3 regions of the Mesorhizobium sp. M2A.F.Ca.ET.042.01.1.1 genome follow, and region 1 is predicted to be linked to each of the others. Evidence: predicted binding sites of a transcription regulator. Region 1 holds the regulator's gene; each other region holds the start of a gene.

The links. Region 1 encodes LexA, which represses DNA repair genes until DNA is damaged. Its sites were predicted from a motif close to TGTTCNNNNTGTGTTCNG; they were not measured.
Region 2: a site for LexA is predicted at 1,599-1,616, ahead of dinB (DNA polymerase IV). Genes of this name have one in related genera too.
Region 3: a site for LexA is predicted at 3,020-3,037, ahead of EOA23_RS30505 (UvrD-helicase domain-containing protein). Genes of this name have one in related genera too.

What each region holds. Positions count from the first base shown of each region.
Region 1 covers NZ_RZRX01000064.1:1,295-14,624, forward strand. Annotated here, with positions in the region: partial or broken gene EOA23_RS12260 (ComEC/Rec2 family competence protein) at 1-1,007, shown strand, start outside; gene lexA (transcriptional repressor LexA) at 1,001-1,735, opposite strand; gene kynU (kynureninase) at 2,189-3,436, shown strand; gene EOA23_RS12275 (alpha/beta hydrolase) at 3,496-4,326, shown strand; gene glp (gephyrin-like molybdotransferase Glp) at 4,370-5,575, opposite strand; gene moaC (cyclic pyranopterin monophosphate synthase MoaC) at 5,575-6,054, opposite strand; gene trpC (indole-3-glycerol phosphate synthase TrpC) at 6,057-6,869, opposite strand; gene trpD (anthranilate phosphoribosyltransferase) at 6,874-7,884, opposite strand; gene EOA23_RS12300 (peptidylprolyl isomerase) at 7,881-9,776, opposite strand; gene tpiA (triose-phosphate isomerase) at 9,920-10,687, shown strand; gene secG (preprotein translocase subunit SecG) at 10,849-11,355, shown strand; gene EOA23_RS12315 (L,D-transpeptidase family protein) at 11,572-12,702, shown strand; gene EOA23_RS12320 (CTP synthase) at 12,909-13,330, shown strand, end outside.
Region 2 covers NZ_RZRX01000447.1:10-2,592, forward strand. Annotated here, with positions in the region: partial or broken gene EOA23_RS33420 (aldose 1-epimerase) at 1-263, shown strand, start outside; gene dinB (DNA polymerase IV) at 270-1,532, opposite strand; gene EOA23_RS33430 (hypothetical protein) at 2,215-2,406, shown strand.
Region 3 covers NZ_RZRX01000319.1:442-5,695, forward strand. Annotated here, with positions in the region: partial or broken gene EOA23_RS30500 (ABC transporter permease) at 1-285, shown strand, start outside; gene EOA23_RS30505 (UvrD-helicase domain-containing protein) at 295-2,979, opposite strand; partial or broken gene EOA23_RS30510 (glucose/quinate/shikimate family membrane-bound PQQ-dependent dehydrogenase) at 3,218-5,254, shown strand, end outside.

The sequences.
Region 1 (13,330 bases):
TGTCCCGGAAACTGGCGGTTGGCGTGGGCGGCGCCGCTGTGACCTCGCTCGTCGCCGGCAGCGCGACATTGCTGTTTGCGATCTGGCATTTTCAGCGCGTGTCGCCGCTCAGCCTGCTCGCCAATCTGGCGGTCATGCCGATCGTCTCGCTGATCGTCATGCCGTTCGCCGTGTTGAGCGCGCTCGCCATGCCGTTCGGCTTCGACGGTCCCTTCCTCTATGTGATGGGCAAGGGCCTGACAGCGATGATCGCCATTTCGGCATGGATTTCCGAGCGCTCGCCCGTCGATGCCGTGGGATTGATCTCGATCCAGTCGGTGCTGCTGGCGACAATCGCGCTCGTCATCGCGACCATGGCCACCACCTGGCTGAGGCTCGCCGCTGTGCCCTTCGCGCTCGCCGCGCTGCTGGCGATCCCGCATGTGCGCACCCCGGACGTGCTGATCTCGGAGGACGCGCATCTCGTGGCGATGCCGATCGGCGGCGGCGAGCTTGCCGTCAACCGCGAACGCTCCAACGAGTTCACCACTGACAATTGGAAGCGGGCGCTGAAGGCCGAGGGCATCGTGCCGCCCGAGACATTCGCCAAGGACGCTCTCGATATCGCCGACCCGGTCGACCTGCCGCCCGGCTCGCCCTTCTACTGCACCGGCGACCTCTGCATTGGCCGGCATCCTTCCGGCGCGATCGTCGCGCTCGCCGAAAACCGCGACAGCGCACGGCCCGCCTGCGGTTTTGCCGACCTCATCGTCATCAACGATGCGACGGCCTACAATCCCTGTTGGGATCAGCGCGTGCTTGTCGTCACCAAGCGCCAACTGGCGCGTGACGGCAGCGCCGCCGTCTTCTTCGATCCACAATCGGCAACAGCGCGAGCAGCCATCCAATATGCGGTCGAAAAGCCATATCGGCCCTGGCACGAGCAGCGCAAATATACCCGCGAAGCGAGGGGACTGCCACCTTATGAAAAGCCTGAGAGGGCCAAGCCCTCGCAGCCGGATCAGTAGCGGCGGATCAGCCCGACGAGCTTGCCCTGTACCTTGACCCGATCCGGCCCGAAGATGCGGGTCTCGTAGGCCGGGTTGGCGGCCTCCAGCGCGATCGAGGCGCCCTTGCGGCGGAAGCGCTTGAGCGTTGCCTCCTCGTCATCCACCAGCGCCACCACGATCTCGCCCGGGCTTGCCGTGCTGACGTTGCGGATGATGACGGTGTCGCCGTCGAAGATGCCAGCCTCGATCATCGAGTCGCCCTTGACCTCCAGCGCATAGTGCTCGCCGCCCATGATCATGTCTGGCGGGACCGAGATCGAATGCGTTTGGTGCTGGATGGCGTCGATCGGCACACCGGCGGCGATGCGGCCCATCACCGGAATGGACACCGCTGAAGCGGCGTCGTCATCATTGCTGGGTGTCGGCGTACGCGAGGGCGCTGCCGGCTTGACCTGGCGGCTTAGATTGCCCTGACCGCCCTGGATGACGCTTGGCGAAAATTTCTTCGCGGCATTCAGGCCGGGCGCGATCGAGTCGGGCAGGCGCAAGACCTCCAGCGCGCGCGCCCGGTTCGGTAGCCGGCGAATGAAACCGCGTTCTTCCAGCGCCGTGATCAGCCGATGAATGCCGGACTTCGAGGCGAGGTCGAGCGCTTCCTTCATCTCGTCGAAGGATGGAGGGATCCCGCTCTCCTTCAGGCGTTCATGGATGAACATCAGGAGTTCATGTTGTTTGCGCGTCAGCATTGGCGGCCCCCACGGGTTCCGAAACCAGAATCAGAAAAACAAACCCAGAACAAACACTATCTGTTCCAGTTGTGTTCCGCAACCGTTTAAAGTTTAATGAATTTCTTAAGGCTGCCGAAAGAATGTTGCATCGGACGCTGCCCGGCCGCCACCGGTTGGGCTGTGTCATTGATTCCGCTCGATTTTGCAATTCTCCTTATGCTGAAATTGAGAGCCGACATCGTCGCGAAGGTGCTGAAGGGATCCCGTCAGCTGACGCAACCATGTGCCGTACCGTGAACGAAACGAACTCAAAATGCCAACCTTGGCTACGATTCCGATCCTCAGCCTTTGCCGTCTATGGACCAGCTAACATAGGACAGAAGGTTCTTGCCGGGTTGCGGACGGTGATGGGACAACCGTTGGCCGCCGGAGGGATGTAGCGGCCTGGGTCGAAATGGAGGCGGTAGCACAATGAGGGGAATTCCCGATCTTGCCGAGGTCGAGGCGATGGATGCCGCGGACCCGCTGCGCCCCTTGCGCGATCGCTTCGTCCTGCCGGAAGGGGTGATTTATCTCGACGGCAATTCGCTGGGCGCTGCTTCAATCAATGTCTTCAACGAGATCGAGACGGCCGCGAAGCAGGAATGGGCGCAGGATCTCATCCGTGCCTGGAACACCGCCGGCTGGTTCGACATGCCTGTCAAGCTGGGCGACCGGCTCGGGCGTCTGATCGGCGCCGCGCCTGGCCAGACTGTGGTATGCGACACCACCTCGATCAACATCTACAAGGTCCTGCATGCGGCGCTCGCAATGCGACCGGACCGCCCGGTGATCGTCGCCGAAGGCGACAGCTTTCCGACCGACCTCTACATGGCGGAGGGGGTGTCCTCGACGCGGCCCGGCACGGTGCTGCGGCTCGAAGGCGTCGATGCGCCGACGATCGAGGAACTGATCGACGACCGTGTCGCGGTCATCCTGGTCAACCACGTCAATTACAAGTCCGGCCGGTTGCGCGATATGGCGGCCCTGACCCGCAAGGCCCATGACGCTGGCGCGTTGATCGTCTGGGACCTCTGCCACACGGCCGGCGCCCTGCCGGTGGATCTCGATGGCTCGAATGCCGATTTCGCGATCGGCTGCACCTACAAATATCTCAATGGCGGACCGGGCGCGCCGGCCTTCATCTACGGCGCCACTCGCCATCATCCCCACATCAGCCAGCCGCTCAGCGGCTGGTGGGGCCATGCCCGGCCCTTCGCGTTCGAGCAGGGTTATGCCGCCGGCTCAGGCATCCGGCGATTCCTGTGCGGGACGCAGCCGGTGTTGTCGATGCGGGCGCTGAAAGGTTCGCTGGATCTCTGGGACGAAGTCGACATGACGGCCGTGCGCGAGAAAAGCGTCGCGATGACGGATCTGTTCATCCGGCTTGTCGAAGCCAGATGCGGCGCTTTCGGTCTCCAGCTGGAAAGCCCGCGCAACGGGGCCGAGCGCGGCAGCCAGGTGTCGTTCGCCCATCCGCATGGTTACCAGGTGATGCGCGCCTTGATCGAGCGTGGCGTGATCGGCGATTTCCGCGCTCCGTCGACCGTCCGTTTCGGCTTCACGCCGCTCTATGTCGGCTACCGGGACGTCTGGGACGCCGTCGAGGTGCTGGAAGACATCCTGCGCACGGGCGCCTGGCAGGAGGCGCGCTATGCGATCAAGGAGGCCGTCACCTGACTTCGAATGGCATGCCGAACAAAGACAACTCGAAATCGATCTGATCGCGGGAGGGGCCGGTGCTGGGACACCGCATTGTCGACTGGGATGACGCCTACGCCAACGGCGCGAACATCGCTGGGGGCGACCGCTGGCCGGCGGCCTGGGACGGCCCAGCTCAGGCATTTCGCGAAAAGCTGTTGGCGCAGGGCAGGGCGCGGCTCGACATCGTCTATGGCGAGGCGCCGCGCAGCCGGTTCGATCTCTTCCTTCCGCCTGCCGCATCGAAGGGGCTCGTCGTGTTCATCCATGGCGGCTACTGGATGGAATCGGACAAGACATCCTGGTCGCATCTGGCCGCCGGCGCTGTCGGTCGCGGCTTTGCCGTCGCCATGCCTTCCTATACGCTGTGCCCGCGGACCAGGATCGGCGGCATCGTCAATGAAGTCGCGGCCGCGATCGGCAAGGCGGCGGCCATGGTCGATGGCCCGCTGATGCTGACCGGTCACTCGGCCGGCGGACATCTCGCCAGCCGGATGGTGACGACGACTTCGCCGCTGGGCGCCATGGTGGCGAAACGCATACGCATGGTCGTTTCGATTTCAGGCCTGCACGACCTTCGGCCGTTGATGTTCACGGCTTTGAACGAGACGCTGAACATCGACGAGCGGGAAGCGTTGAGCGAAAGCCCGGCGCTGCTGCGGCCCGTGCAAGGAACCCGCATCACCTGTTGGGTCGGCGGTGGCGAGCGCTCGGAGTTCCTGCGCCAGAGCGCCTTGCTCGCCAACATCTGGACCGGGCTTGGCGCCGCTGCCCAGTCAGTTGTCGAGCCGGATCGGCATCATTTCAACGTCGTCGATGGTCTCGCAGATCCGGAGCATCCCCTGACCCGAACGCTGGTGGACGAATAACTATCGACGTCGCCGATTATGAACGACCGGCGTTGTCGATCTATCAGCGCAGCATAAGCACGCTGCATTCGGCGCCAACCTCCGCGGCTAACGCGAAGGGCTCGCGCAAGATCAGGCCGTTGGCGTCGGCGAGCATCCTGAGCATCGAGGAGTCCTGGATGCCGAAAGGCGTCGCGACCAGCGTGCCGGCGTCTTCGCGCACCACGGCGCGAACATAGTCCTGCCTGAGATCGTTGGCCGGCATCGCGGCGCCCAGCCTGGCCGTTCGCACGTCCTGCCTGAAATTGCGGCCGCCGAGCCGGGCAAGCAGCGGCTTCAGGAAGAGCTGCGAGCAGACGATGCTGGCCACCGGATTGCCTGGGAGGCCGATGCAGCGGACATTGCCAAGCCGGCCGAACATCAACGGTTTGCCGGGGCGCATGGCGATCTTCCAGAAGTCGAGCCGCATGCCTTCCCCGGTCAGCACGTCATGGATCAGGTCGTGGTCGCCGACCGAGGCGCCGCCGAGCGTGACGATGACATCGGCGCCCGCCTGGACCGCTTTCCTGACCAGCGCGGCGATCGCCTCCTTGCGGTCGGCGGCGATGCCGAGATCGAGCGCCCGCGCGCCGACCGACTGGGCGGCGGCGGCAACGCCATAGCCATTGGAGGAAATGATCTGATCTGGGCCGAGCGCGCTGCCCGGCGGCAGCAATTCATCGCCGGTGGCGATGATCGCGACCAGCGGCTGGCGCACGACATTCAAGGCAGGGTGGTTGGCCGAGGCCGCCAGCGAAAGAGCCGCCGCATCGAGCAAGCGACCTTTTTCGAGCAGCACATCGCCCTCGCCGAAGTCGAGCCCGCGGCGGCGCACATTGCGGGCTTCGGCGGTCGGCTCCATCACCTCGATCTTGCCGCCACCTAAGTCGCGGACGTTTTCCTGGATGACGATGGTGTCGGCGCCTTCAGGCAGCGGCGCGCCGGTGAAGATGCGCACGGCCTGGCCTTCGCCGACTGTTCCGGAGAAGCCGCGCCCGGCAGGCGCCATGCCTATCACTTCCAGTTGCGCCGGCGCTGAAGCGACGTCGGCGGAACGCGCAGCATAACCATCCATCGCCGAGGCGTTGAAGGGCGGCTGCGTGCGCAGCGCCACAACCGGTTCCGCCAGGACCCGCCCGGCCGCGTCCGCCAGCGGAATGCTTTCGCCCGGCAAAGGCGCTGCGCCGTCGAGCAGGCGCGCGAGCGCTTCGGCGACCGGTACCAGCGCCATCAGGCATCCGCCTTGTAGTCACCGGATTTGCCGCCGGTCTTCTCGACCAGCCGGACACCGGAAATCACCATGCCGCGATCCACCGCCTTGGCCATGTCGTAGATGGTGAGGCAGGCGACCGAGGCGGCGGTCAGCGCTTCCATCTCCACGCCGGTCTTGCCTGTGACGCGGGCGAGCGCTGTGACCTTGAGGCCGGGCAGCGAATGGTCCGGCTCGATCTCGACGGCCACTTTGGTCAGAAGCAGCGGATGGCAAAGCGGGATCAGCGCATGCGTCTTCTTCGCCGCCATGATCCCGGCGATGCGGGCGGTGCCCAGCACATCGCCCTTCTTGGCGTCGCCGGCCAGAATCATCTCCAGCGTTTCGGGCCGCATCGAGACAAAACCCTCGGCGATTGCCGTACGGGTCGTTTCGGCCTTGTCGCCGACATCGACCATATTGGCTTCGCCCTTGGCGCCGAGGTGGGTGAGGGCGGGCATTCTCAAACGGCCTCGGCCGCTGCCTTGCCTGTCAGCAGAAGCTTGGTCGCGGCAGCTACGTCAGCCTGCCGCATCAGGCTCTCGCCGACGAGGAAAGTACCGATCTTGCTCTTCTCCAACCGGCGGCAATCCTGATGCGTGAAGATGCCGCTCTCGCTGACCAGCAGCCGATCCGCCGGCACCATGGCGGCCAGGCGCTCCGAAACGTCGAGGCTGGTCTGGAAGGTTCTGAGATCACGGTTGTTGATGCCGATCAGCCGCGAAGACAAAGTAAGCGCGCGCTGCATCTCATTCTCATCATGCACCTCGATCAGTGCGTCCATGCCGAGCTCGAAGGCGGTCGCTTCGAGCTCGCTGGCCAGCGCGTCGTCGACGCTCGCCATGATGATGAGGATCGCATCGGCGCCCCAGGCGCGTGCTTCATGGACCTGATAGGGATCGAACAGAAAATCCTTGCGGAGGGCCGGCAGGCGCACCGCTGCGCGCGCGGCCGTCAGGAATTCCGGAGCGCCCTGGAAAGACGGTGCGTCGGTCAGCACCGAAAGGCACGCGGCGCCACCTTGCTGATAGGCCTTGGCCAACGCCGGCGGATCGAAATCGGCACGGATCAACCCCTTGGAAGGGCTGGCCTTCTTGATTTCGGCGATCAGCGCGAAGCTCCCCGCTGTTCGCTTCGCCTCGAGCGCCGCCAAAAAACCGCGCGTCCCACCGGCATCCTTTGCCCGCGCCTTGATCTCGGCCAGCGGTATTTTCGCCTTCGCCGCCGCGATCTCTTCGCGCTTATAGGCTTCGATCTTGCGCAGGATGTCCGACAAGGCCTTATCCGTTCGAAATCTCGACGAGCTTGTCCAGCACCGCAAGGGCGCGGCCGCTGTCGATCGCTTGCGCTGCCGCCGCGATGCCGTCGGCAAGCGTCGTCGCCTTGCCGGCCACAACCAGACCGGCGCCGGCGTTCATCAGCACCGTGTCGCGATAGGCGCCGGCGGCGCCACCCAACATATCGCGCAGTTGCCTGGCGTTGTAGGCCGCGTCGCCGCCGCGCAGCTCTTCCTTGGTGTGCCGCTTCAGCCCGACGGCTTCCGGCGTCAGGGTGAAGGTGCGGATCTCACCGCCGGCAAGCTCCGCAACCTGCGTCTCGCCCGTGGTCGTGATCTCGTCATAGCCGTCGCCATGGACGACCCAGGCGTGCTCGGCGCCTAGCGCCTTCAGCGTCTCGGCCACCGGCATGATCCATTCCGGCAGGAAGACGCCGACCATCTGGCGGCTGACGCCGGCGGGGTTCGACAGCGGTCCGAGCAGATTGAAGATGGTGCGCGTGCCAAGCTCGACGCGGGTCGGCCCGACATGCTTCATCGCCGGATGATGCGCCGGCGCGAACATGAAGCCGACGCCGGCCTCGTGGATGCAGCGGCCGATCATTTCCGGCGAGATATCTATTCTGACGCCCAGCGCCGTCAGCACATCGGCGGAGCCGGTCAGCGAGGACAGGCCGCGATTCCCGTGCTTGGCGACCGGCACGCCGGCGGCGGCGATGACGAAGGCCGAAGCAGTCGAGATGTTGACCGAGTGCGAATTGTCGCCGCCGGTGCCGACGATGTCGATGGCGCCCTGCGGCGCCTCGACGCGCAGCATCTTGGCGCGCATCGTGGCGACCGCGCCGGATATCTCGCCCACGGTCTCGCCGCGCACGCGCAGCGCCATCAGGAAGCCGCCGATCTGGCCGGGCGTCGCATCGCCCGACATGATGATGTCGAACGCCTCGCGTGCTTCCTCGAAGGAAAGCGCGGTGCCGGTGGCGACCTTGGCGATATGTGTCTTCAGCGCGCTCATCGTGTCTGTGCTTGCGAAACGGCGTTCGGATCGATGCGAACGTCATATTGCGACTGCAGCTGCGCCACCAGCTGGTCGAGCAGGTCGTCGGACATGCCGGCACCGAAGGATTTCTGCGCCTCGTCCGGCACCGTGCTGCCGTCGGCGCCGGCCGGCTCGAAGACCTCGGCGACCTTGAACAGGATCTGGCCGTCGCCGGTGGGCGAGGGGATCAGGCCGGTGCCGCCTTCGCCGACGCCGAACATGGCCGCGGCACCCTCCTTGCCGAAATCGGCGTCGTCGGCTTCGCGCTTCAGGCCACGCTTGGTCTGTTTCTCGAGCTTGAGCTCGCCGGCGATGACGTCGAGCGTGGTGCCGGCCTTAAGGCGCTTCTCGAGCTCCTGCGCCTTCGCGTCGAGCCGCTTGTCGGTCTCGGCTTCCGTCCAGTCGGCCACGACCTTCTTGCGGACCTCATCCAGCGTGCGGTCGCGCGCCGGCGTGATCGACTGCACCTCGTAGAAGACGAAACCGTTGTCGGCGGTCGTCAGGCCTTCATTCTCGGTATTGGGCTCGGCCGCGAACACCGACTTGATGAGATCGGCCGATTGCGGCAGGTCGTTGACTACGGTGCCGTCCGGCCGCTGGCCGGTGCGGTCGATGGCGTCGATGGTGACGACCTTGAGCTTCAGCTTGTCGGCGGCCTGGGCAAGCGAGGCGCCCGAGGCGCGGGTATCCTCGTAACTATCATGCACGTCGAGCAGGATACGGCTTGCCTCGCCGAGCGCCAGGTCCTTGCGGATCTGAGCGGACACTTCCGAAAGCGGCTTCACGACTTGCGGCTTGATCTCCGTGACGCGCAGGAGCACGGGACCGAAAGCGCCCTGGACGACCTGGCTCACCTCGTTGGCATTGAGCGAGAAGGCCGCGTCGGCGACCGCCTTGTCGGCGATCTTGTCCTTGGACAGCGTGCCGAGCAGCGTGTCGGCCTGCGTCTTGCCTTCGGCGGTGACGAGCTTGTCGAAGGTGGCGCCGGCCTTCAGCGAATCCAAAGCCGCCTTGGCCGCATCCGGCGTCTTGAACACCAACTGCTCGATGGTGCGCATCTCGGGCGTCGTGTAGCGCGCGATATTCTTCTTGTAGTCCTCGCTCACCTGCTGGTCTGTCACCGCCGACGGGTCCGCGATGTCCTGCGGTTCCAGCCGGACATAGGAGAACTTGCGGTATTCCGGCGCGGCGTAGTTCTTCTTGTTGGCGTCGAAATAGGCGTTGAGGGCGCTGTCGGACGGCGCCTCGATCGGCTGCACCAGCGTTTTCGGCAGCACCAGATAGTCGATCGTGCGGTCCTCGCCGCGATAGAGCGAGACCGCCTTGAGGAAGGTCTGCGGCACTTTCAGCCCGTCGGAGATCGCCTCGACGATCTGCTGGCGCACGGCCACCTGCGAGCGGTTCTTGAGATAATCCTCGGGCCGCATGTTGAGCTGGCGAAGGAGGTATTCGAACGTCCGGCGATCGAACTGGCCGCTCGGGCCCTTGAAAGCCGGATCCTCGCGCGTCAGCTCGGCCAGCCGGTCCTTGGAAAGGCCGAGGCCAAGCTTGCGCGCCTGTTCATCGAGCACGGCGCCCGACACGAGCTGCGCCAGCACCTGGTTGTCGACGCCGAGCAGCTTGGCCTGTTCCTGGGTGACGCGCTGGCCATATTGCTGGGAAAGCAGGCTGAGCTGGCGATCATAGGCGAGGCGGTACTCGTTGATCGAGACCTCGGTGCCGCCGGCGGTGATCACCGCGTGATGACCGCCCAGCACGCCACCCACCATGCGTGTGGTGGCGCCCCAGGCGAGGAAACTCACCACCAGCAAGGACAGCAACGCCTTCGCGACCCAGGTACCCGCCGCGCTTCTCAATATACCAAGCATGCATACTTCCGAGTTTTGCGCATTTTCGCATGCGCCGAGTCTGAAACAAGCGCAATAGCGCCCTTCCGGTCCACTGTCGATTGCTTTGTGACCTGATTTTGGTAGTGAGGGCGCTGCTTAATGTCGCTCGGAGAACGCGTCCCATGACCCCTGGAATCCGCCCCCTTGTCGCCGGCAACTGGAAAATGAACGGCACCAGCGCCTCGCTCAACGAGCTGCGGTCGATTGGCAACGGGTTCATGAGCGGCCTCGACGCCGAGACCGAAGCGCTGGTGTGCGTGCCGGCGACGTTGCTCCAGCGCGCCGCCGAGATCCTGTCGCGCACGCCGGTGCGGGCCGGTGGAGAGGATTGCCATCCCAAGGAGAACGGCGCCTTTACCGGCGAGATTTCCGCCGAGATGCTGAAGGACGCCGGCGCGAGCCACGTCATTGTCGGCCATTCCGAGCGCCGCGAACTGTTCGGCGACAACGATGCGACGGTCCATGCCAAGGCATCGGCAGCCTGGCGGGCAGGGCTGGTGGCCATCATCTGCATCGGCGAGACGCGCGCCGAACGCGAGGCTGGCGCCACGCTCGATGTCCTGTCGCGCCAACTCGAAGGATCAGTTCCGACCAGCGCTACCGCTGCGAACACCATCATTGCCTATGAGCCGGTGTGGGCGATCGGCACCGGCTTAACCCCGACGGCGGCCGACGTCGCCGAGGCGCATGCGCATATCCGCGGCAAGCTGACCGGCTTGCTCGGCGATGCCGCGGCCAGGATGCGCATTCTCTATGGCGGCTCGGTCAAGCCGTCCAACGCGGTGGAACTGCTCGGCGTCGAGAATGTCGACGGCGCGCTGGTCGGCGGCGCCAGCCTGAAGGCGGCCGACTTCCTCGCGATTGCGGAAGCCTACATGAATATCTCCTAGAGACCGTCACCTCGGCTTCAGCGGCATAAATCGTTGTATTGGCCGCATTGCTTCCCATATTCCCGGCCACGGGCTTGGAAATGCCGCCAAAGCATTGTAAGGAGCCGCCTCCAAAACACCGGTCGTATGCGCGGCAGCGCTTGGCCTCGCCAGGATAAATTATGGAAACCGTACTGATCGTCATCCACCTCATGGTCGTGCTCGCCCTTGTCGGCGTGGTGCTGCTGCAGCGCTCCGAAGGCGGCGGTCTGGGCATCGGCGGCGGTTCCGGTTTCATGACGGCGCGCGGCGCTGCCAATGCGCTGACCCGCGCGACCGCGATCCTGGCGGCTGCGTTCTTCGTCACTTCGCTGGCGCTGTCGATCCTTGCCCGTTACGGCGAGAAGCCGATCGACATTCTCGACCGGCCTGCGACGTCGAGCCAGGGCAGCGGCGTGCTCAACCAGCTGCCGGGTTCCAATGGGCCGGTGGGCACCTCCAAGCCCGCGTCTCCGGCCAGCGGTACGACTCCCGCAGCTCCGTCGGGCGGTACGACAACCACGACGCCTCTTGCCAACGGCACCATGGCGCCTGCGCCGGCTCCGGCGACAACGGCTGCTCCGGCTGCGCCGGCGCCTGCAGCCAACGGCGTCACCTTGCCGGTCACGCCGCAGGTTCCGAACCAGTAGCCGGCCAAGGAAACCGGGCCGCGATCTGTGGTTCTTTGAACACAGTCGCGGCAAATGCGCGTCCGATCACAAAGATTCAACCGGGCGTGGCGCCTGCCTCAGCTTGAGGCGATGACGGCTAATCGATTATAGATTGCCCGCGGCACTTTATCGGCGTCCTTGGGGGGCGCCGGGCGATGCCGTGGGCAACTTGCTTTTGACAATCGGATCTTCGCCATGCAGCTTCGCAGCTTCATCCTCCTGGGAGTCTGTGCCGTCCTCGGCATGGGCTCCGCGGCCTTTGCCGGACCGGCAAACCTGGCCACTTCCCCGTCGGTAGAGACGACCGACGCAATTCCGGTCGTCGCCGCCAAGAGCGACGCATCGCAGCTGAGGCTTCTCAAGAAGAAGAAAAACCCGACTTCGGACGACCTTGCGCAGATCAGCAAGCTCGAGGCCAAGATCGTGGCCGACAAGGAAGCCGCCAAGCAGAAGGCGCTCGAGGCTCGCAAGTTGGCGATGCGCGAGGCGGCAAAGGCCAAGGCAGACGCGGCGCGCCAGGAATGGCTCGCCAAGAAGGGCGGCGGGGCGGCCGCATCTGAAGTCGCCGACGCCAAACCGGCCAAGAAGACCACCAACATCCTTGCGCCGCTGGAGCCGATAGCGCCGCTCGTTCCGGTCAAGGCCGAGGAGCCGATCCCGGCGGAAGCCATGAACATTACCGCCACCGGCAACAACGGTGAATTGCGCAGTGAGCAGCCCGGCCAGAAGCAGACGAGCAGCGGTGGGCTGTTCGCAGGCCTGTTCGGCGGCGCCTCGGTGTCCTCGATCAGCTATCTGCCAGAGACACGCGCGCTCGATTCGGCGTTGGCCAAGAAGGACGCCAAGCGGCCCTTCAAGGTGAAGCCGGAATTCGTGCCGCAGGACGTCACGTTCACCGGCTATGAGCCGGGTACCATCGTGATCGACACCAGCGCCCGTCGCCTCTACCTCGTCGAGTCGTTTTCCACTGCGCGCCGCTATGCCATCGCTGTCGGCCGCGAAGGGCTGCAGTTCAAGGGCACCGTGGCGGTCGGCGACAAGCAGGAATGGCCGCGCTGGATCCCGACGCTCGACATGCAGAAGCGCGAGCCGAAGCATTACGGCCAGTACAAGGACGGCATGCCCGGCGGCGGCGAGAACCCGCTCGGCGCGCGCGCCATCTACCTCTATGACGGCAAGAAGGACACGCATCTGCGCATCCACGGCACGATCGCGCCGAACTCGATCGGAACCAGCGCCTCCAACGGCTGCTTCCGCATGATCAACGAGCACGTCATGGATCTCTACAGCCGCGTCAAGATCGGCACCAAGGTCGTTATTATCTAACGATTTCCATCATACTGCCAAAAGGGCCGGCACCGCCGGCCCTTTTGTTTTGACTGAATCCAAGGCTGTTCCTTGTGGAGCATGATCTTTCCCGAAAACCGGTTTCCACTTTTCGGGATCATGCTCCAGAGACACCCGCGCTATTTTGGGAAAAAGCCTTCGCGGCGGTTTTTTCTCTGGCGGAATCAATCAGGCCGCGTTAAGCGATGACTCCCATGGCGCGATATGTATTCATCACAGGCGGCGTGGTTTCCTCACTCGGAAAAGGCATCGCCGCAGCAGCTCTTGGGGCTCTCCTGCAGGCGCGAGGCTATCGCGCGCGGATCAAAAAGCTCGATCCTTACCTCAATGTCGATCCCGGAACGATGTCGCCATATCAGCATGGCGAAGTGTTCGTGACCGACGACGGCGCCGAGACCGACCTCGATCTTGGCCATTACGAGCGCTTCACCGGGCGTTCCGCGAACCAGCAGGACAACATCACCACCGGCCGCATCTACAAGAACATCATCGAGCGCGAGCGGCGCGGCGACTATCTCGGCGCGACCGTGCAGGTGATCCCGCACGTCACCGACGAGATCAAGCATTTCGTGCTGGACGGCAATGACGACTACGATTTCGTCCTGTG
Region 2 (2,583 bases), on a different contig from region 1:
GGGTCAACAACGCTTTCGAGGGCTGGAACCGCCGCGCCTCGATCGTGCAGCTCGAGGACGGGATCAAGGTCACGCTCACCGTCTCGCCGGAGCTTGGCGTCTACATCCTCTATTCGCCGTCGCCCGATGCCGGCTTCTTCTGCTTCGAGCCGGTCTCGCACGCGGTCGATGCGCATCATGGCGAGGGGCTGACGGTGCTCGACGATGGGCAAACGATGAGCGCGACGATGCGGCTGGACTGGGCAGTGTTGGAGACGGATTGAGAACCTCTACAGCTCCTTCTCGGCCAGTTCCCTGAATCCATCCGGCACCGAGCGCGGGCCTTCCAGCGCCACCGTGCCGTAGCCGACGGCTTCCTTGCCGAAGCGCTGGCGGATCTTGTCGATGGCGCGGTCGGCGCCGAAGCGGGCGAGACCCTTGCTGCTGCCGGGCTTCCGCTTCTCATCCGTCAGGCCGAGCGGCAGTTCGAGCTGCAGCTCGGCATGCTCCTCCAGATGCGAGACCGAAATGGCGAGCAGTGAGATTTCCCGTTCGCCCGGATGGGCGGCCAGCACGCCGCGCACCAGCTCCTCGGCGATCTCGGCCAGCATCACTGTCGCCTGGATCGGCTGCTCCAGCGTCACCGAGCGGGTGACGGCGCGCAGATCGGCGAAGCGCACCCGCACCGTCACCGTTCGGCCGGGCCGGTCCTTGGCGCGCAGGCGGCTCGCCACGCGATCGGCCAGATGCAGCAGCGTCGGCACGAAGACGCGCGGCACCGCCGGCTTCCTGCCAAGCGCCGATTGCGCGCCGGCCGAATGCGCGCGGCGATGCGTCTCGAGCTTGCGCGGGTCGCGGTTCCAGGCGAGCGCGGCGAGCTTCTGGCCGGCGGCGTGGCCGATCAGCCGCTCCAACGCGCCGCTATGAGTGCGCGCCAGCTGGCCGATGGTCTCGACGCCGATCTCGGCCAGCCTCGCCTTGGTCGCCGGGCCGACGCCCCACATCAGCGTAACGGGTAGGTCGTGCAGGAAGGCGAGCTCGGTGCCGGGCTCGACCACCACCAGCCCGTCGGGCTTGGCCACCTGCGAGGCGATCTTGGCGAGGTGCTTTGTCCGCGCCACGCCGATCGAGATCGGCAGGCCGAGCTCGGCCTTCACGCGCTCGCGGATTTTCCGCGCGATCTCCTGCGGCGGCCCGAACAGATGCGTGCAGCCGGCGACGTCGGCGAAGGCCTCGTCGATCGAGATGCGCTCGACCACCGGCGTGAAATCGTCGAGCACCTTGATCGCGGCGTCGCCGAGGCGCTGGTACTCCGAAAAATGACCGCCGACGAAGATGAGCTGCGGGCAGAGCTCGCGCGCCTTGCGGCCGGGCATGCCGCCGCGCACGCCAAACACCTTGGCTTCATAGGAAGCCGCCAGCACCACGCCGCCGCCGACGGCGATCGGCTTGCCGCGCAATGACGGGTCGAGCAATTGCTCGACCGAGGCGTAGAAGGCGTCGAGATCGGCATGGAGAATGGTGGCGGCCGCGGCGTTATTCGTGGCGGCCATCGCGCGCTCCCATGGCCATTTGTGTGGCATTGCAGCATTAGCTGCGTCTTTTGTAAGGGGAATTAGTAGAACATAAAGAGAACAAAAGAAGCTCGCTGTCAAGCCGCCACGCTTGAGCGTGCAAGTTTCCACAACCTGAAGCCACAGCCGCGGGTAGAGGTCAGCTTGCACGATCACCCGTGAAGGAGATCGTGCGAACTTCACAGGAGGCGGTCCGCGCGCCCGCCAAGACGCGTGTCGAGATCGTGCGGCTGCCGGGCTACACGTGGTTTCCCTCCCATGTGAAGCGGCGCCTGACGTTGCGATCATCTGCGACCGCAACCGGATTCATACACCTTATTATGAGGGTCTGCTAATATATTGAGCGCTCCCGGCGCTCGAAGAATTTGAAAGATTTTTTTGGCGCCTTATCGGAAGTTAATGCGGAACCTTGTCGCCGCTGCTTTCCTGTTCTCGCGCTGGCACGGCGGTGGTTGAGGGACCCATCCGTTTTCGCCCGACAGGGAGAATTCGATGCGACCTCGGCAACAATCAAGGCGATATCATCGCGGCCTCGTGCGTTCCCCCATCAGCATCATGCCGAACCTGTTCCAGCGCTGGCCAAGCGCCGCGGCGGCGCGACATGGCCGGCGAGGGGGGAGGACCTTGGGCGGGGACAATCGACAACCACCAGGAGGAAACCATGCTTGATCAAGCCGTCAAAGCCTATTCGCGTCCGCCGGTCATTGCCGCTCGCCGCGGGTCGCCGGCGCTTCGCCAATGCTGCGACAGCTACATCTGTCCGGTCTGCACGCAGGTCGTCGAACTGACGGATTATCGCCAGGTGCTTTGGCACCAGCAGCCCGGCCATCAGCCGATGGACCTCGAGGCCTGATTCTACCTTGAATTTGGAAGGAGCAGTTGGAACGACCAGTCAAAAAGGCGGAACCGTCAGCAGGCCGTGTCTTCTCTCCCTCCGCCGATTTTGATGGCCGGGCAACGGCAGCCGAAAGCGATTGTTCCGGCCTTCGGGCGACGGTCCGAGGCCTTGTTCGGACTGAAGTCTCAGCCG
Region 3 (5,254 bases), on a different contig from region 1:
GCGATCGCCGGCACCTTCTCGGTGATGATCAACTTCACCTGGTGGCCGACGGCGGGCGACGGCTATCTGCTGCCGGTGCTCGCCTCGGTATTCGTCGGCGGCACGCCGACCTGGGGCGGCATCGGCACCGTCGTCGGCGGTGCGATCGGCGCGGTCACCGTGTCGTTCATCCAGACAGGCGTGGTGGCGGCGGGCCTCAGCGGCTTCTACGTCCAGTTCTTCAACGGGCTAATTATCATCCTGTCGCTGCTCGGCCATAAATGGAACCAGGCAAGGTACAGGTGAGGAGACCGCTCACACCGGCGCGACAAACCCGTCCAGCACGCGTTTCTGGCCGGCCTTGTCGAAGTCGATGGTGAGCTTGTTGCCTTCGATGGCGGCGATGTTGCCGTTGCCGAATTTCTGGTGAAATACCCGGTCGCCGACATTGAAGGCGGATGGCGTGTCGGCGACGGATTTGGCGACCAGCTCGCCCTCGATAGTACGGCCCTTCACACTAGTCCGGCCGGCGCCGTAGCCGCTATCCGTCTCGCCATAGCCGATGCGCTCGACCTGATGGCCGGAGCGGGTGCCCCAGTTGCGGTCGGTCGCTTCGGTGCGGTTGGCCTGGGCGCGCTGCCAGCCGGGCGTGGCATAGGTGTTGGAGAAGCTGCCCTGGTCTTTCGCCCCGACATTGTCGAAGCGCGAGGCGCCGTAAGGATTCTGCCGGCCGCCACCGCGTCCCGATGCAAAAGCGTCGCCGCCATAGGGATTGCCGTAGCCGCCGTAGCTATTGCCGCCTTCGGCGATGTCGATATGGGTTTCCGGCAGCTCGTCGACGAAGCGCGACGGGATGGTCGATTGCCACAGCCCGTGGATCTGACGGTTGGAGACGAACCAGATGTGCAGGTTCTTCTTCGCCCGCGTCAGGCCGACATAGGCAAGCCGGCGTTCCTCCTCCAGGCCGGAGCGACCGCCTTCGTCCAGCGCGCGCTGGTGGGGGAAGAGGCCCTCCTCCCAGCCGGGCAGGAAAACGGTTTCGAATTCGAGGCCCTTGGCCGAATGCAGCGTCATGATCGAGACGGCATCCTGCTCGGCATTCTGCTCGGCGTCCATGACCAGCGCGACATGCTCGAGGAAGGAGCGGAGCGATTCATACTCCTCCATCGAGCGGATCAGCTCCTTGAGGTTTTCCAACCGCCCCGGCGCGTCCGCGGAACGGTCGTTCTTCCACATGTCGGTGTAGCCACTCTCTTCGAGGATGGTCTCGGCGAGCTCGGTGTGCGGGGTGGTTTCCAGCGCTTTCTGCCAGCGCTCGAAATTGGCGGCCACCTCGCGGAGTGCTGCGCGCGGCTTGGGCTTCAGCTCGTCGCTTTCGGCGAGCGTCGCCGCAGCCTCCAGCATCGGCACGCGCATGGCGCGCGCGGTGTCGTGGATCTGGCGGATGGTGGCTTCGCCGAGCCCCCGCTTCGGCACGTTGACGATGCGCTCGAAGGCGAGGTCGTCGCCGCTGTTGGCGACGACGCGGAAGAAGGCCAGCGCGTCGCGGATTTCCAGGCGCTCATAGAAACGCGGACCGCCGATGACGCGGTAATTCAAGCCCAGCGTGATGAAGCGGTCTTCGAAGGCGCGCATCTGGAAGGACGCGCGCACAAGAATCGCCATGTCATTGAGGTTATGCTTCTGCCGCTGATAGGCCTCGATGGCGTCGCCTATGGCGCGCGCCTCTTCCTCCGAGTCCCAGGCGGCATGGACATGTACCTTGTCGTCCTCGGGGTCGTCGCGGTCGGTGAACAGCGTCTTGCCGAAGCGGCCCTCATTGTGGGCGATGAGGTGGGAGGCGGCGCCCAGGATATGCGCGGTGGAGCGATAATTGCGCTCCAGCCGGATGATGGTGGCGCCCGGGAAATCCTTGTCGAAGCGCAGGATGTTGTCGACCTCGGCGCCGCGCCAGCCATAGATCGACTGGTCGTCGTCGCCAACGCAGCAGATGTTTACGGTGGCGGGGCGCCGGTTTCCCTCCCCCTTGAGGGGAGGGTGGCCAGGCGAAGCCTGGTCGGGTGGGGTCCTCGCGGCAGTGCTCGACGTTTTGGCGGTGCCTTCTGCGGCGACCCCCCCCGTCCCCTTCGCGGACACCTCCCCCTCAGGGGGGGAGGATTGAGGCCGCTGCGCCAGGAGGCGAAGCCACATATACTGCGCGGTGTTGGTGTCCTGGTACTCGTCGACCAGTATGTATTTGAACTTGCGGTGATAGTCCTTCAGCACGTCCGGATAGGCGCGGAAGATGCGGATCGGGTGATAGAGCAGGTCGCCGAAGTCGCAGGAATTCAGCGTCTGCAGCCGTTCCTGATAGGCCTTGTAGAGTTGGCGGCCCTTGCCGTTGCCGAAGCTGCGCGCATCGCCTTCCGCAATCTCGTCGGGGCCGAGGCCCTTGTTCTTCCAGTTGTCGAGCATCTGGGCGAAGGTCTTGGCAGGCCAGCGCTTGTCATCCAGCCCCTCGGCCTGGATCAGCTGCTTGATCAGCCGCACCACGTCGTCGGTGTCGAGTATGGTGAAATCCGATTTCAGTCCGGCAAGCTCGGCATGGCGCCGCAACAGCTTCACGCCGATCGAGTGGAAGGTGCCGAGCCAGGGCATGCCCTCGACATTGCCTTCGCCGATCAGGTGGCCGATGCGCTGCTTCATCTCGCGCGCGGCCTTGTTGGTGAAGGTGACGGCCAGGATCTGCGACGGGAAGGCCCTGCCGGTGGCAAGAATGTGGGCGATGCGGGTGGTGAGCACGCGCGTCTTGCCGGTGCCGGCGCCGGCCAGCACCAGGACCGGGCCTTCGGTCGTCTCGACGGCGAGCCGCTGCTCCGGGTTCAGGCCCTTCAGATAATCGGGCGCGCTGTTCTGGCCGCTGCGCGCCGCCATGGCGCGCGCGGCTATGCCGGACGGGGCCGCAGCCGGCCGCGCATTCGGTTCATCGAAAAAAGGCATGTCTTCGGAAAAGCCCGACATCGCCCCCGAATGTAGTGATTCGGGAGCGAAAGACCAGAACTGTCTACGTTTTGTTCTAGTTTCGCGTGTCCCGGATCAACTTGACAGCCGGAGCGGGTGAGGGGAAAGCTGCCGGCAGGGCGGGGCCTGTCGCACCCCGCAAGCTGCTCTATCTTGTTTGACGCAGTTCCGGACGGAAAGACGCTTCACGCTTTTCCTGGAATTGCTTGATGCGCGCAACAGTCGAAGGAGCACCGTCTTGGCTGTCACCATCACCTCCCTCGTCCTCTTCCTCATCGGTCTCATTCTCGGCGGCGGCGGCATCTGGCTCGTCGCGCTGGGTGGCAGTTGGTACTACCTGATCGCCGGCCTGGTCTTCCTGATCACCGCCTGGCTGCTCTTCAGGCGCAGATCGACCTCGCTCTGGCTCTACGCGCTGTTCGTGCTCGCCACTTTGTGCTGGGCAGTCTGGGAGATCGGCTTCGACTGGTGGCAGCTCGGTCCGCGCGGCGGCGTCATCGTGCTCATCGCGCTGTGGCTTTTGACCCCATGGGCAAGGCGGGGCCTGCGCGGTCCCGACGGCCGCGCGCCGCTAATCCTGGCGGTGCTCGCCTCGCTCGCTGTCGCCGGTTACTCGATGACCGCCGATCCGCACGATATCGCCGGCACGCTCGGCACCGAAAAGGTGGCGGCGGCGGCCAATCTCGGCGGCGACATGCCGGCCGGCGAGTGGCACTTCTACGGCCGCACGCCGTTCGGACAGCGCTATTCGCCGCTCGACCAGATCACGCCCGACAATGTCGCCAAGTTGCAGCCAGCCTGGACCTACCGCACCGGCGATGTGAAAGGCCCCGACGATATCGGCGAAACGACCTATCAGGTGACGCCGCTGAAGATCGGCGACGCGCTCTTCATCTGCACGCCGCACAACTTCGCCATCGCCATCGATGCCGCGAGCGGCAAGGAAAAGTGGCGCTACGATCCCAAGATCAAGCTCGACAACAACCGCCAGCACCAGACCTGCCGCGGCGTGTCCTATTATGCCGATGCCAAGATCGCCGCCGGCCAGCCCTGCGCGCAGCGCGTCTACCTGCCGACTTCGGACGCTCGCCTGATCGCACTCGACGCCACCAACGGGCAGTTGTGTCCGTCCTTCGCCGAGGGCGGCACGCTGAACCTGATGGCCAATATGCCTTATCCGAAATCGGGCTATTACTATTCGACCTCGGCGCCGCTGATCGTCGCCGGCAAGATCATCGTCGGCGGCGCGGTCAACGACAATTACTCGACCGAGGAGCCGTCGGGCGTCATCCGCGCCTTCGACGTCGACACCGGCGCGCTGCTGTGGAACTGGGATTCCGGCAATCCGGATGTGACGACGCCGCTGCCCGCCGGGCAGACCTACACACACAACTCGCCCAACATGTGGTCGACCGCCAGCGCTGACGAGAAGCTCGGGCTGCTTTACGTGCCGCTCGGCAACCAGACGCCGGACCAGCTCGGCATGGGCCGCAGCGCCAATGTCGAGAAGTTCTCCTCCTCGATCACCGCGCTCGACCTCAACACCGGGCAATTGCGATGGGTGCGGCAGACCGTGCATCACGATCTGTGGGACATGGACGTGCCGGCGCAGCCGTCACTGGTCGACATCACGACGGCAAACGGCATCGTGCCGGCGCTGGTCGGGCCGACCAAGCAGGGCGACCTCTATGTGCTCGACCGGCGCACGGGCGAGCCGATCATTCCGGTCAAGGACGTGCCGGCCCCCGGCGGCGCGATCGAGGGCGATCATGCCTCGCCGACACAGCCGGCCTCCGACCTTTCCTTCAATCCGAAGCCGCTGACCGGCGCCGACATGTGGGGCATCACCCTGTTCGATCAGCTGGCCTGCCGGATCGAGTTGAAGAAATTGCGCTATGAGGGCCGCTACACGCCGCCCTCGCTGCAGGGCTCGCTGATCTATCCCGGCAATTTCGGCGTCTTCAACTGGGGCGGTGTCGCGGTCGATCCGGTGCGGCAGGTGATGTTCGGCATGCCGACCTACCTGGCGTTCACGTCCAAGCTCATCCCGCGCGCGGACGTGCCGCCGCCAGGCGACACCAAGGGCAGCGAGCAGGGGCTGAACCGCAACGATGGCGCGCCTTACGCGGTGGTGATGGGGCCGTTCCTGTCGCCGCTCGGCATCCCCTGCCAGGCGCCGCCCTGGGGCTATGTCGCCGGCGTCGACCTGAAGACCGGAAACATCGCCTACCAGCACCGCAACGGCACCGTCTACGACATGACGCCGCTGCCGTTG